DNA from 4 places in the Nocardia sp. NBC_00511 genome. Region 1 is predicted to be linked to each of the others. Evidence: riboswitches for the same ligand, from Rfam matches in the RefSeq annotation. Region 1 holds a riboswitch; each other region holds the start of a gene.
What was found. Region 1 has a riboswitch for cobalamin ahead of OG300_RS09620 (CbtB-domain containing protein). Riboswitches for the same ligand answer to the same signal wherever they lie in the genome.

Region 1 (3,630 bases):
ACTATATGAAGCAGGAACAGGCCGGGACGGTGCCGCTGTCGGCGCTGAACCGGGAATCGTTGTACGGCAATAACTTCGGTAAACAGAGTTTGGACAAGACCTACCTCGCCGAGGCTGCCGCGACCGGTCGGGTGACCGTTGTTCCCCTGCATACTGTCGCCCGCGTGGCCCCGGCGCCCGGCGGCTACCGGGTGCAGATGGATCAGATCGGCACCGACGGAAACGTCATCGCCACCAAAAACGTTGTCGCACAGCGTGTTTTCTTCGCCGCGGGCAGTGTCGGTACGAGCAAACTCTTGGTCACGCAGAAGGCGACCGGAGCGTTGCCCGACCTCCCGGACTCGGTGGGGTCCGGTTGGGGCAACAACGGCAATGTGATGGCCGCCAGGCAGAATCAACTCACCGATCCGACCGGGGTCAACCAGTCCACCATCACTGCTCTCGGCATCGACAACTGGGACGACACCGCCGGCCCCGCGTTCGCCGAAATCACCTCATTCCCCATCGGCATCGAAACCTTCGTGAATTTGCACCTGGCCATCACCAAGAACCCGAATCGCGGCACCTTCAGCTTCAACCAGGCCACCGGCCGGGTGGACCTGGATTGGCAAACCGCGTGGAATCAGCCGAGCATCGACGCGGCCAAACGCATCCTCGACCCGATCAATGCCAGCGCGGGCACCACCTACCGCAACGACCTGTTCGGTGACGGCAAGATCTGGGGCGACGAGTTCGCCTACCATCCGCTGGGTGGCTGCGTGCTGAACGAGTCGACCGACAATTACGGGCGGCTGACCTCGTATCCGGGCCTGTATGTCATTGACAGTTCACTCATTCCCGGCTCGACCACCGTGAATCCGTTCGTCACGGTGACCGCGTTGGCCGAACGCAATATTGCCGCCATTATCGCGAGCGATATGGGGAATCGGTGACCTACTCGCGTTTCAAACCTTACGATCACCGGGTGAAAGCTGTTGCCTCGGTTCCTCTGGCCGCCATCGCCGTGTTGTTCGCCACCGGAATCGCCTCGGCCGCACCGGATATGACAGCGGCATCGGCACGCGACATCGCCTTGACCTACCTGCGGGCGTTGCCTGGTCGCGATGACGACACCGTGCCTTTCGCGCCGGATTGCACCCGTGTCGAAAACGGCGTGGTGACCGGACTTTCCGGTGCCGACCTGGCCAACTATATGGACACCGGCAGCCAATCCCAGACCGTGCTGCGGATCTACAACCTCACCTTCGCCGACACTGCGGACGGGGTCACCGCGCACTACAACGTCGACGGCGGCATCCTCGGTACCCGCATTGCCACCGACGATGTCACCGAGCGCTTCGTGGTCGCGAACGGCCAGATCAAATACATCGAAGCGACCAACGTTCCCACTCTTGCCGCGCTCCCGGACCGCCCCGGCACAATCGTGCTCTATAACCGCTGACGGTCAGCCCTGTTCGCTTCAGTCGGTCTCGTCGGCGGGATCGCGGAAGATGTCGAGGATCCAGGTGATCTCGAACCTATCCTGAAGGATGCCGTAGAGCGGTGACCACTGTGCGCGTCCGAGCGGGACGACGATCTTGGCACCGACCGCGAGCTTGTCCCAGGATTCGGTGATCTCCTCGGGTAGGTCACCCCGCACCGACAGGCAGAACGAGTTGTCGCCCCGGCTCCACGGCGTGTGGGCGGGGACGTCGTAGCCCATGATCCAGAAGCCGTTGGGCGCGGCCAACTGACCCCACATGACATCGTCGGCGCCCGCGGCGGTGGTCGGCACCTGTGCCTGCTCATAGGTGATCAGCGTCAGCTCACCCCCGAACACCGACTGGTAGAACGTCAACGCCTCCCGGGTCTCACCACGAAAGTTGAGCTGTGCGACCACATTTACCGCCATTGCACTCCCTTTCCCCGGCCGGACCGAGACCCGATACCTCCCAATTCGAGCACACCTGAACCGTTCCGTGGGGAGTTCGGCACTACGGTGTGGCGGCACCCGATACCGCGATTCGCCACGACGACAAAACCTTTCGGTACCGACCACGGTTCGCCGAGGTGTCCGGACTTCTGACGGTGGTAGCGGGCAACCACAGCCGCCCGGGGCGATCACGCCCGGCCGGTGGAGAGGCTCCGATGGCACCGGCTGAACACGACCGGGATTCAGTCGGTGGCGACTGGCCCGAGGGTGTCCAGCCGGACGCCGAAGTTCGACGGCTTGTCGGTGACGCGGCCCTCCGCCCTCGGCATCGTCTCCTGACCGGGCGATATGCCGGGCCGCCACTGTTGCCGGGGAGCCCTGCCGGCGCCCGCCAGGTGATTGGTCAGAAATCATTGTGGCCGTGCGTTTGACCTGTTTGCAGGTGGTTTCGTATCGTCATGTGATCGGCGATTCGTGGAATCCGGTGAAAGTCCGGAACGGTCGCGCCACTGTGAGCATCCTCGGGTGTGAGTCAGACCCTCGGGCGCCGTGTGTCGTATCCGTGTAGGGGCGCGAGTTCCCTACTGCACTAGGAGTCCTCGTGGCTACGTCTTACGCTCCCCGCTCCGGCCTGGGTGCCGCATCGCTTTCCATCCCGACTCCCGTGTGGCTGATCGGCACCACGGTGCTCGCGCTGCTGGCGATCTACTTCATCGGCGTCGATCAGGGCGCGGTGTCGATCTTCGGCAGTGACATGCATGTGCACGAGTTCGTGCACGACGGTCGCCACTTCCTCGGCTTCCCCTGCCACTAGCCGAGGGAGCGAGCATTCATCATGGAGAAATCCATCATCGGCCGCGGCGTCCTGCTGGGCGCGCTCGGCGGCCTGATCGCGTTCATTTTCGCCCGGATCATGGCGGAGCCCATCATCAATCGGGCCATCGACTACGAGTCCGGGCGTGACGATGCGCAGATGGCCTTGGACAAGGCCGCCGGTAAGCCCATGGACGACATGGGCCCGGAGATCTTCACCCGTTCGCAGCAGCAGAACCTCGGTCTGCCGTTCGGCATGATCCTGTTCGGTGCGGCTCTGGGCGCGCTGTTCGCGGTGGTCTACTACCTGGCGCTGCGCCGGGTCGGCAAGGTCACCGCCCGCAATCTGGCGCTGCTGGTGGCGGGTGGCATGTTCCTGACGCTGTATGTGGTGCCGTTCCTGAAGTATCCGGCCAACCCGCCCTCGATCGGGCACCCGGACACCATCAAGGAGCGCACGGGGCTCTACATGCTGATGATCGTGTTGAGCGTGGCCTTCCTGCTCGGCGCGATCTGGCTGGGCCGCAAACTGGCCGCGCGACTGGGGAATTGGACCGCGAGCATCGCCGCGTCGGTGTCGTTCGTCGTGGCCGTGGGCGTGGTCATGCTGATCCTGCCGTCGCTGGGTCACCTGTCGGAGAACAAGGCGTTCGGCGACTTCGACACCGAGACCCCGCAGCCGCTCAAGGATGCCTCGGGCGCGATCGTGTACCCGGGCTTCCCGGCCGACGATCTGTTCCACTTCCGGCTGTACTCCTTTGCCGCACAACTGATCCTGTGGGTCGTCATCGGTGTCGGTTTCGCCTGGCTGGCCCCGCGCCTGCTCGGCGAGCGTGCCGCGGACGCTCAGGTGGCGGCGTCGGTGTCCTGACGCCTCGAACCCCACTGGGCGGGTCCACTCCTTG
Region 2 (3,630 bases), 1.6 Mb from region 1:
CGAACTGCGCGGCCGGGTGCTGGCCCAGCTGGCCGCCATCGCGGGCAGCGCCTACACCGACGCCGAACTCGACCACGACGGCGTCCTCGCCGTCAGCTACATCAGCGCCCCGGTCTTCGGCGGCGGCCCGCACGCGGTGATGGAATTGCAGATCGGCCCCCTGCGCGACGCCGTCACCCGCGCCGAACGCCGCCGCTACCTCACCGAATTGTCCACCGCCGCACGCGCTATCGGCGACGGCATCGCCTCGCGCCCCCGGGTGTAGCCGCGACCGGTCCGGCGATCGCTGTCGCCGGACCGGTGACGGACTCAGCGCACCGCGCGGGCGGCCTCGACCATATTGCGCAGCGATTCCTCCACCTCGGCCGGGCCGCGGGTCTTCAAACCACAGTCCGGGTTCACCCAGAGTCGTTCCGCCGCAACGGCTTGCAGCGCCTCACGCAGTGAGGCGGTGATCTCGCCGGTGCTCGGCACCCGGGGAGAGTGGATGTCGTAGACGCCGGGGCCGACCCCGAGGCTGAAGCCCGCGGCATTGAGGTCGTCGAGGACCTCCATGTGCGAGCGGGCCGCCTCGATGGAGGTGACGTCGGCGTCGAGGGCGGCGATGGCGTCGATCACCGCACCGAACTCCGAATAGCAGAGGTGGGTGTGGATCTGGGTCGCATCGGAGACGCCCGAGGTGGACAGGCGGAAGGATTCGATCGCCCAATCCAGGTATGCGGCTTCGGCTTCCGCGCGCAGCGGCAGCAGTTCGCGCAGGGCCGGTTCGTCGACCTGGATGATGCGGATGCCCGCGGCCTGCAGGTCCACCGTCTCCTCGCGGATGGCCAGGGCCACCTGCCGGGCGGTGTCGGCGATCGGCTGGTCGTCGCGCACGAACGACCAGGCCAGAATGGTGACCGGGCCGGTGAGCATGCCCTTGACCGGCTTGTCGGTCAGCGACTGCGCGTAGCCGATCCACTCCACCGTCATCGGCTGCCGCCGTGCCACATCGCCGTACAGGATCGGCGGGCGCACGCAGCGGGTGCCGTAGGACTGCACCCAGCCGTTGGCGGTGGCGAAGAAGCCGTCGAGCTGTTCGGCGAAGTACTGCACCATGTCGTTGCGTTCGGGCTCGCCGTGCACCAGCACGTCGAGGCCCAGCTTCTCCTGCAGCGCAATGACATCCGCGACCTCGGCGCGCATCCGATCGCGGTACTGCTCGGCGGTCAGCTCACCCTTGACGAACGCGGCGCGGTCCTTGCGGATGGCGGGCGTCTGCGGGTACGAGCCGATGGTGGTGGTCGGCAGCAGCGGCAGGTGCAGCCGCTGCTGCTGCAGCACCCGGCGATCCGCGGCCGGCGCGCGCCGGATCGCGTCGGGTCCGAGCGCGGACAGCCGCGCCCGCACGGTGTCGTTGCGCAGCCGCGAGTCGATGGCGCGGGTCGCGAGAGCCGCACGGGCGGTGGCCAATTCGTCCGACACCGCCGCGGTCCCGTCGTGCAGCGCGGTGGCCAGCAGCGCCACCTCGGCCACCTTCTCCGCACCGAACGCCAGCCAGGAGCGCAGCGTCGGATCCGGAGCGGCCTCGGCGTCGAGCGAATACGGCACGTGCAGCAGCGAACTGGAGGTCGAGACCACCAGCGTGGCGGTTCCGGCCAGCAGCGTCGCGAGGGTGGCCAGCGCGTGATCGAGGTCGGTGCGCCACACATTGCGGCCGTCGACGACGCCCGCCACCACCAGCTTGCCCGACAGGGCGGGCGTGCCCACCACGTCCTCGACGGTGGTGCCGTACACGAAATCCAGTGCCACGCCTTCGATTCCGGTCGCCGCCAGCACCGGCAGCGCCGGTCCGGGACGGCCGAAGTAGGTGGCGACCAGGATCGCGGGCCGCTCGGTCACTGCGGAGAGCTCGGAGTAGACGTGCTCGACCAGCGCCAGTTCGACCTCGTCGAGATCGGTGACGAGCACCGGTTCGTCGATCTGCACCCACTGCGCGCCCGCCTCGGCCAGCAGCCGCAGCAACTCCTGATACAGCGGCAGCAGCTCGGCGAGGCGCCGCAGCGCATTGCCCTCGGAATCCTTGGCCAGCTTCAGGAAGGTGAGGGGACCGATCAGCACCGGCCGCGCGGGCACCCCGAGGTCGATCGCCTCGCGCAGCTCGCCGAGCAGCTTGCGCGCGTCCAGCGCGAACGCGGTGTCCGGACCCAATTCCGGCACCAGATAGTGGTAATTGGTGTCGAACCACTTGGTCATCTCCAGCGGTTCGACGGTGTCGGTGCCGCGCGCGGCGGCGAAGTACCGGTCGAGCGGATCGGCGATGTCCGCCACCCGCGCGGGCAGCGCACCGAACATGGCCGCGGCATCGAGGATCTGGTCGTAATAGGAGAAGGTGCCGACCGGCACCGAATCCAGGCCGCTGGCCGCCAGCGTGGTCAGATGGGCGACGCGCAGTTCGCGGCCCACGGTGTGCAGGGCCTCGGCGTCGATGCGGCCCGCCCAGTACGACTCGATGGCCTTCTTGAGTTCCCGGCGCGGCCCGATGCGCGGAATGCCGAGAACCGTTGCGGTGAACGGTGAAGTGGTAGTCACGGGATCGATCTCCAGTGTCCGAAGCACTGGCCGCCGCCACACGCGCGAAGCGGACCCGGGCAGCGCGAAGCGGCCTGGAGTCCGTCCGCCCGGTCCACGAGGCGCCGACCGCCGGATACGGCGTATCCGGCACGGTCGGCAGGTCTTCGGACTCGCAGGCACCGGCCTCGATGGCCGACCTAGTGGCCGTCGCTTCCCAGATTCTCACCCAGTGCGTATGACGGCGGTCGTTCCTGCATACCGCTGCGGGACAGTCCCGGATTCCCACCGGGTTCCCTCTCGCCGGCCGACCCGTCGCCGGGTCGTACGGTTTCGACGCCGGGCGCGCGGACGATGGGTGCACCGATCCTGATCCGCGCCTGGCGAACCGACTGCGGGTCCGAGCATATCGGCCCGCCGGCGGTCACTTACCCTCGGTCACCTCGTGGATCTCGTCGGCGACCAGACCGTGCGCCTCGCGATGCACCAGCGCGGCGGTCTCGGCGTCCGGCGCGGAGACCAGGCAGAAGATCTGCTTGCCGTCCGCAGCCAACCAGTAGTTGCAGTAGTCGACGCCGTAGGCGGACTGGGCCGCGAGATCGGCGGCGTGCGCGGCGGCGGCCTGCTCGGCGTCGACCGGCTCGGGCAGGTTGTGAATATCCATGAACAGCGGCATTGGGAGCTCCCTTTCGTTGTGACACCATCAGTTTCGTGAGCAGTGCGCCGCGAGGCCATGACCCGCTCCCCGGGATACCTGATCAGGACGCCACGACCACCGTCGTGGCGGTGAACGCGGCGGGCGACGCGAACGTATCTCTGGATATGAACGTGACCGTCGAGATGAACCCGGACCTGAACGCGGCCGCCCCGGCGGACGCCGTGCTCGCCAGGCTGCGGCTGACGGGTGCGATCTTCCTGCGCGCCGAGTACACCGAACCGTGGGCCTACGAGTCGATGACCTGCCACGACACCGCGCTGGCACTGCGGCCCGGCAGCGATCGGGTCACCCTCTTCCATGTGGTCGCGACGGGCAGCTGCTGGGTGCATCCCGAAGGCGGCGACCGACTCTGGGCGCACGCC
Region 3 (3,630 bases), 2.7 Mb from region 1:
ATGACCGTCCCGGCCGACAGCCGCTCGACCCCGAAATGTCTTGCGACATCCAGCAGTACGCCGCGGCCGATGATTCCGCCGCGATCGGCGAAGTGCTCGATCCCCAGCTTCGTCGCTCCGAAACTGGTGACGGCGGCGGCCGGGACGCCGTTGTAGAGCAGCCCGTCGTAGTACACGTGCGACAGCGCGTCCCACTGGGTGGCCGACTGCAACGGCATCATGATGTAGTCGTCGTTGAAGCGCATGGGACCGGCGGCGTACATTCCCGCGATCTGCGCTTCGGTGTGTCCGCCCCAGCCCTCGAGGTTCGCCGCGAAGTTCGCGTCGCCGCCGTCTACGGCCATGAGGTGGATGGGGTTGCGGCGGAAGCCGCTCGCGCCCTGCGGTCCGTAGGCGTCGAAAGGAATGCCGAGCGGGATGCTGCGCCCGGCCCGCGCGCAGGCGGCGCCGGCGGCGATTCGGGCGGGGGTGATCAGGTTCAGCGTGCCGAGCTGATCGTCCTCCCCCCAGCGGCCCCAGTTGCGTACCTTGTTCGCGACTTCGCGCCACTGATCGGTCACCGAAACGCCTCCACTTCGAATGCTGCATCGATCTTTACCCGCCCGCGCGCGGCCTGTCGAGAGCCGGTCCCGCCCGCTCTGGTTGGATGAATCCGGTGACCAGCGTTTCCTTCCGATTGATCCCCTCGCAGCGTTTCGATCGCGTGATGCCCGCGTGGGCCGAGCACTACCCGCAGTTCGACACCGTCGTCGGCTATTCGGACCTGGGTCACGCCTTCCTGATGAGCACCCGCACCGGCGAGTACGGCCTGCTCGACCCCTACAGCCCGGGCGTGAAGACCTACGGCCCGTTCACCGAGGTCGGCGAGTTCGTCACCGAGGTGCTCTTCGACCCGAGCGTCATCACCTATGTGCTGCAACCCGATCAGGTCACCAAGATCCGGCGGCTCATCGGCCCCCTGGCCGAGAACGAGGTCTACATCGCCACGCCCTACCCGTTCCTGGGCGGTTCCGAATCCCCGGAGTCGTATCAGCGAGGCGGTGTGTGGTCGTTCTTCGACCTGGTGGCGCAGGCCCAGGACTTCGACTGAGACCCCATTTGTCCGATTCGACAATCGGCATCTAGCGTGTGGAACGCCGTGGTGTACGGGAATTCCGGTGTCGAAACCGGAGCGGCCCTCGCCACTGTGATCGGGAAGTCGGCGCATCGTCCGGCCCGCAGCCAGCGGGCAGGCCACGGGATCAGTGATACCGGAAGGCCAGGTGCGTCGATGCTGGACCCGTCAGCCAGGAGACCGGCCACGGCAGCTTGACCCGTTTCCACGAGGTGCTGGAAGGCCGATCCGATAATGACCGTCACCGATACCGCCGTGCCCGTGCTGCGCTGGGAGCGCCGCGACTGGATTCGCACCGGCGGACTACTCGCCGCGATCGCCGTGCTGCATGTGATCGCCTTCGGCATCCTGCTCGCGCTGGTGATACCGCACCACTACACCGTCGGCACCCAGGTGTTCGGCCTGGGGCTGGGCATCACTGCGTACACGCTGGGCATGCGGCACGCCTTCGACGCGGACCATATCGCCGCCATCGACAACACCACCCGAAAGCTGATGGCCGACGGCAAGCGACCGGTATCGGTGGGTTTCTGGTTCGCGCTGGGACATTCGACGGTGGTGGTGCTGCTGGCCGCGGGCATCGCGGCGGGGGCCCGGCTGGCGACCACGCTGACCGATGACGATTCGGTGGTCCGCAAGGATCTGGGTCTGCTGGGCACGGTGGCGTCGGGGACCTTCCTGTATCTGATCGCCGCGCTGAATCTGGTTGCGCTCGCCGGGATCTGGCGGGTGTTCAAGGCCATGCGCCACGGCGAGTTCGACGAGCACGAGCTGGAGAAGCATCTCGACAGCCGCGGTTTCCTCAATCGGATGCTGGGGCGGTTGACGCGCTCGGTGACCCGGCCGGGCCAGATGTACCCGGTGGGCCTGCTGTTCGGAATCGGCTTCGACACCGCCACCGAGGTCACCCTGATGGTGATGGCCGGCTCCGGCGCGGCCGCCGGACTGCCCTGGTACGCCATCATCTGCCTGCCGCTGCTGTTCGCGGCGGGGATGAGCCTGTTCGACACGCTCGACGGCACCTTCATGAATTTCGCCTACCACTGGGCGTTCTCCAATCCGGTGCGCAAGGTGTACTACAACCTGACCATCACCGGTCTGTCGATCGCGGTGGCGTTCCTGATCGGCACCATCGAACTGGTGGGGATCCTGCACGACAAGCTCGACCTCAGTGATCCGATCACCGCGTGGATCGCCGGAATCGATTTGAACAACGTCGGTTTCGTGATCGTCGGGCTGTTCGTCGTGGTGTGGGCGGTCGCGCTCACCTACTGGCGTCTGGCGCGGGTCGAGGACCGGTGGGGCGCAGCAGGTTCGCGGTGAGGTCCGCCAGGCGGTGGGCGTCGCCGGGATCCAGTGTGGGTAGCGACAATTCGAGGTCGCGGCCGCGATCGACGGCACGCAGCGGCGCGGTGGACGAGTAGTCCACGAAGGCGTGCAGCGGCTCGATGGCGGCAGCAACCGGTTGGGCCGAGAGCCGGGCGAGGCCGCGAATCATCCAGCGGACCAGCGGCTTCAGCTGCGACAGGTCACCGCTGCGGGTGAATCCCGGGTGGTAGAGCACATACGGCACACCGCCGGATTCGGCGTACGCGACGCCCAGTAGGTCGTTGGCACGTCCGGCTTGCAACTGTGCGCGCACGGCGCTGTAACCGTCTGCCAGTTGCGGATCCGTCCAGTCGATCGCACCCTTGCGGACGCCGACGCCGCCGATGTTCACGATCACCGGGCGCTCGGCCCGCCGCAGCAGCGGGGTCAGCCGGTGCGACAGCAGGTATCGGCTCAGGTAGTAGAGCGCGAAGGTTCGTTCGAAACCGTCGATGGTCGTGACGCGGCGGGCGGAGACCCGGTTGGCGAACAGCAGCAGGGCGTCGACGGTGTCGTGCGCGGTCTCGATCTCAGCGATCACCCGTTCGTTCTCGCTGACCACGCTCAGGTCCGCGGGCAGGAAGTGCACCCGCGCGGCTCGCGCCAGCGCCTCGCCCTTCGCCGGATCGCTACCGAGCGCGATCACGGTGTCCCCCAGCGCCGCCCGGGCCAGCGAGAACGCTCGTCCCATGCCGTCGGTTCCGCCACTGATCACAATGGTCTTTGCCATCACACCTCCATCGCTCCGGTCGTCGGGTCTCATCGTCGGCGGCGGGCGGGCATCCCGAAAGAAGGCACTTTCATGTCCGGTACGTACACGCGTGTGCCCTCGATCGTGGCGACCGAGCTGCCGTCTCCGGTGCCGGTCGACGAGTACGCGCTCTGCCCGGTCACCGAGGTGCTGCAACGGATCGGGGACAAGTGGACGCTGCTGGTGCTGGCGCTGCTGGCCCGGCGGCCGTACCGGTACAACGAGTTACAGCGCGCGATCGAGGGAATCAGCCAGCGCATGCTCACCCGCACGCTGCGCGGGCTGGAAGCCGACGGCCTGGTGCGGCGCGAGGTGTTCCCGACGGTGCCGCCCGCCGTGGAGTACAGCCTGACCACGCGGGGTGAGAGCCTGCTGGATCCGCTGTCGGCGCTGGCGG
Region 4 (3,630 bases), 150 kb from region 1:
GGTGACCTTCACCCCGCAGTTGTCCAGGGTGAGGGGATAACTGGTGCGTCCGGGCCGATCCGGGGTGGCGCTCGCCGCGCCGGTCGTCTTGTCCGCGGGGCTGCCGCAGGCGGTGAGTCCGGCGACCAGCATGCCGATCAGGCCGAAGATCGGCAACAGCCGTGTCGTCGTCTTCATGCGCAATACCGTACCAATTGGAAGGTTTTCAAAATGACACTGCTCCTCAGGGGTCGATGGCCGCAACGAATCGGCCTGCCGGACAGCCCGGCAGGCCGCCGCGATCAGACCAGCCGCCAGTCTTCGAGACCCTGATACAGCGGAAGATCCTGAGCCAGCTTGCGCACCCGAGCCCGCAGCGCGTCGAGATCGGCGCTGCCCGCCAACGCGGTCGCGATGATGTCGGCGACCTCGGTGAACTCCGCGTCGCCGAAACCCCGGGTGGCCAGCGCGGCGGTCCCGATCCGCAGACCGGAGGTCACCATCGGCGGGCGCGGGTCGAACGGAACGGCGTTGCGGTTCACCGTGATTCCGATCTCGTGCAGCAGATCTTCACCCTGCTGCCCGTCGAGTTCGGAGGCTCGCAGGTCGACCAGCACCAGATGCACATCGGTGCCGCCGGTCAACACGCCGATCCCGCGCTCGGCCACATCACTGCCGTTCAACCGCTCGGCGAGAATCCGGGCACCGGACAGCGTGCGCTGCTGCCGAGCCACGAACTCCGCACCCGCGGCGATCTTGAACGCCACCGCTTTCGCCGCGATCGCGTGCATGAGCGGTCCGCCCTGCTGCCCGGGGAACACCGCACTGTTGAGCTTCTTCGCGAACTCTTGCTTGGCCAGGATCAGCCCGGAGCGCGGACCACCGAGGGTCTTGTGCACGGTCGAGGAGACGATATCGGCGTGCGGGACCGGTGACGGATGCAGTCCGGCCGCAACCAAACCCGCGAAATGCGCCATATCCACCCACAGGTACGCGCCCACCTCGTCGGCGATCTCCCGGAACGCCGCGAAATCCTGCTGCCGCGAATACGCCGACCACCCCGCCACGATCACCCGCGGCGAGGTATTGCGCGCGATCCGCCGCACCTCGTCCATATCGATGCGGTGATCGTGCTTGGCGACCCCGTAGGTGTGCGCCTTGTAGAGCTTGCCGGAGAAGTTCAACTTCATGCCGTGGGTGAGATGCCCGCCATGCGCGAGATCCAGTCCGAGCAGCCGCTCGCCCGGATTCATCAGCGCCATCAGCACCGCGGCATTCGCCTGCGCCCCGGAATGCGGTTGCACATTGGCGAATTCGGCCCCGAACAGTTCCTTGGCCCGATCGCGGGCGAGGGTCTCCACCACGTCGACGTGCTCGCACCCGCCGTAGTAGCGGCGGCCCGGATACCCCTCGGCGTACTTGTTGGTGAGCACACTGCCCTGCGCCTGCAGCACCGCGCGCGGCACGAAATTCTCCGAGGCGATCATCTCGAGGGTGTCGCGTTCGCGGGCGAGTTCACCGGCCATCGCGGCCGCGAGCTCGGGATCGAGCTCCGCGAGCGACTGTGAAACGACCGAGGCGGTGGAGGTATTCGCTGTGACCACTGGTGGACTCCATTGCAGAGTGCGGGACAGCCGCCGCCCTACCGGAGCACACACCGGCCGCGCGACAGCGAGTCGCGGCAGCCGAGTGGTGATACGCCCGATCCACGAGGCGACGACCGCCGGATACGGTGTATCCGGCACAGCGGGCAGGTCTTCGGACTCGCGGGCACCGATCCTTCATCTCGAAGGATCCACCTACTGGCCGTCGCTTCCCGGGCAACGTGCCCAGTGCGTGTGACGGCGGTCGTTCCCGCTCACCGCTGCGGGACAGTCCCGGATTCTCACCGGGTTCCCTCTCACTCGCCCCCGGCGTCACCGCCGGACGCGAGCTTCGACGCTCACGATGGACTCGGGGCTCCGAATGCCACACCGCCAGCGAACCAGCTGCGCAATCAGCATAAACACCGTTGACCGCGCACGGAAACACGGGTCACAGGGAATGCGCGGCCTCGCGCAGCGTCCAGGAACCGCCGCGCTGATGCAGCGTGGTCGCCGACAGCGGCGGAATATCGAGACGCCAGAACGAGATCGGGGGAGCCGCCAGCGCGATCAGGATGGCGGAGCGCACGATCGCCGGATGCGTGACCGCGATGATCCGCTCCGGATGCTCGGCCAGGCCGTTCATCCACGTCCGCGTCCGCTCGATCACCTGGATGATCGACTCCCCTTGGTGCCCACGGTATTCCGGATCACCGAGCCAGCCCATCAGCGACTCGGGGGCGAGATCGGTCATCTCCGAACCGGTCCAGTCCCCGCAATCGAGGTCGCGCAGTGCGGGTTCGGTGTCACCGGTGAGACCGAGCTGCGCCGCGGTCTGGGCGGTGCGCGCCTCCGGTCCGATCTGGACCACGTCGGCCCGCAGCGCGCTGTGATCGGCCTTCTGCACCGCGCGCAGGCCCAGCTCGTTGAGCGGTTCATCGGCGGCGAAACGCGCCGTCTGCACCGCGTCGGTGATCGCATGGGTGATGAGCGTGAGTCGAGTGACCGCGCTCATGCCGCAGAGCTCGTGACCATGGGACTCTCCTGAACCCTCGAGGGGATGACGCGTCCCCGATCTGTGGTGGTAGACGATACGAAACCGCCGCAGCGCCGGTCAATCCGCGGGCTGCCGGGCGCGTTCGGGTTGCGCCTCAGCCACGTCCGAGCAGGGTGCCACCGTTCACCTGCAGGATCTGCCCGGTGGTCCAGGCGGCGTCCGGCGAGGCGAGATGAGCGATGGCCGCGGCGATCTGATCGGGAGTCCCCGCCCGACCCAGCGGGATCTGCGCGACGCGGTCGGCCTCGAGCTCCGGGGTGAGGCGGGTAGCCCAGAATTCGGTCGCCGGCACGAAACCCGGAGCGACGACATTGACCGTGATGCCTTGCGGCGCAAGCTGACTCGCCAGACCCAGCGCCCAGCCGTGCAGCGCGGCCTTGGCCGCACCGTAGGGGCCCGCGCCGCGCAGGGCGGCGATGGAGCTGACCGACACGATGCTCGCGCCGGGCCGGGACAGGTCGGGCAGCAGCGCCTCGGTGAGCAGCACGGCGGTGATCACGTTGATGCGGAAGGCATCGGTGTAGGCGTCGGCGAGACCGGTCAGATCGGTGGAGGGCTGGTTCGGGTTGCCGCCCGCATTGTTGACCAGGACATCGATCGGGCCACCGGCGACCAGCTGCGCCGCGAGCTCGGTGACCTGGTCCGGGTCGGCGAGGTCGCCGGTCGCGAAACCCACACGGTCGGAGTCGAATTCGGTGTTCAGCTCGGCCGCCGTGGCCTTCAACACCTCCGATCGGCGACCGACGATGGTCACCTCGTCGCCTCCGGCGGCCAATCGCCGCGCCACCGCCCTGCCGATTCCGGTGCCGCCGCCGGTCACTACCGCTCGTCGCGTCATCTGCGCTCCCACTCGATGAATCGTTCTCTCGCCGAACCTACTTCAAGCAGGATCGGTGCTGTAGGCGGTATTTGTGGTGGCACCCGGGCGCGGTGACGGCATTGTGACCGCGCGGGCGAGAATTCCACGCAGCCGCCACGGCAGGGCGGCGAACAGAGCGGTCATCGCCGTCG

Region 2: another riboswitch for cobalamin. It lies ahead of metE (5-methyltetrahydropteroyltriglutamate--homocysteine S-methyltransferase); the one in region 1 lies ahead of OG300_RS09620 (CbtB-domain containing protein).
Region 3: another riboswitch for cobalamin. It lies ahead of OG300_RS22100 (HoxN/HupN/NixA family nickel/cobalt transporter); the one in region 1 lies ahead of OG300_RS09620 (CbtB-domain containing protein).
Region 4: another riboswitch for cobalamin. It lies ahead of glyA (serine hydroxymethyltransferase); the one in region 1 lies ahead of OG300_RS09620 (CbtB-domain containing protein).

Annotation. Positions count from the first base shown of each region.
Region 1 is NZ_CP107849.1:2,028,558-2,032,187, forward strand. Features, by position in the region: gene OG300_RS09605 (FAD-dependent oxidoreductase) at 1-932, shown strand, start outside; gene OG300_RS09610 (hypothetical protein) at 965-1,441, shown strand; gene OG300_RS09615 (VOC family protein) at 1,460-1,891, opposite strand; cobalamin riboswitch at 2,344-2,473, shown strand; gene OG300_RS09620 (CbtB-domain containing protein) at 2,514-2,726, shown strand; gene OG300_RS09625 (CbtA family protein) at 2,748-3,596, shown strand.
Region 2 is NZ_CP107849.1:425,366-428,995, forward strand. Features, by position in the region: gene OG300_RS02035 (IclR family transcriptional regulator) at 1-265, shown strand, start outside; gene metE (5-methyltetrahydropteroyltriglutamate--homocysteine S-methyltransferase) at 310-2,571, opposite strand; cobalamin riboswitch at 2,691-2,882, opposite strand; gene OG300_RS02045 (nickel-binding protein) at 2,975-3,226, opposite strand; gene OG300_RS02050 (AraC family transcriptional regulator) at 3,262-3,630, shown strand, end outside.
Region 3 is NZ_CP107849.1:4,708,587-4,712,216, forward strand. Features, by position in the region: gene OG300_RS22090 (cyclase family protein) at 1-560, opposite strand, end outside; gene OG300_RS22095 (T6SS immunity protein Tdi1 domain-containing protein) at 656-1,090, shown strand; cobalamin riboswitch at 1,123-1,318, shown strand; gene OG300_RS22100 (HoxN/HupN/NixA family nickel/cobalt transporter) at 1,349-2,437, shown strand; gene OG300_RS22105 (SDR family NAD(P)-dependent oxidoreductase) at 2,379-3,212, opposite strand; gene OG300_RS22110 (winged helix-turn-helix transcriptional regulator) at 3,285-3,630, shown strand, end outside.
Region 4 is NZ_CP107849.1:1,881,015-1,884,644, forward strand. Features, by position in the region: gene OG300_RS08865 (ABC transporter substrate-binding protein) at 1-177, opposite strand, end outside; gene glyA (serine hydroxymethyltransferase) at 282-1,583, opposite strand; cobalamin riboswitch at 1,711-1,918, opposite strand; gene OG300_RS08875 (histidine phosphatase family protein) at 2,014-2,577, opposite strand; gene OG300_RS08880 (SDR family NAD(P)-dependent oxidoreductase) at 2,714-3,457, opposite strand; gene OG300_RS08885 (lycopene cyclase family protein) at 3,500-3,630, opposite strand, start outside.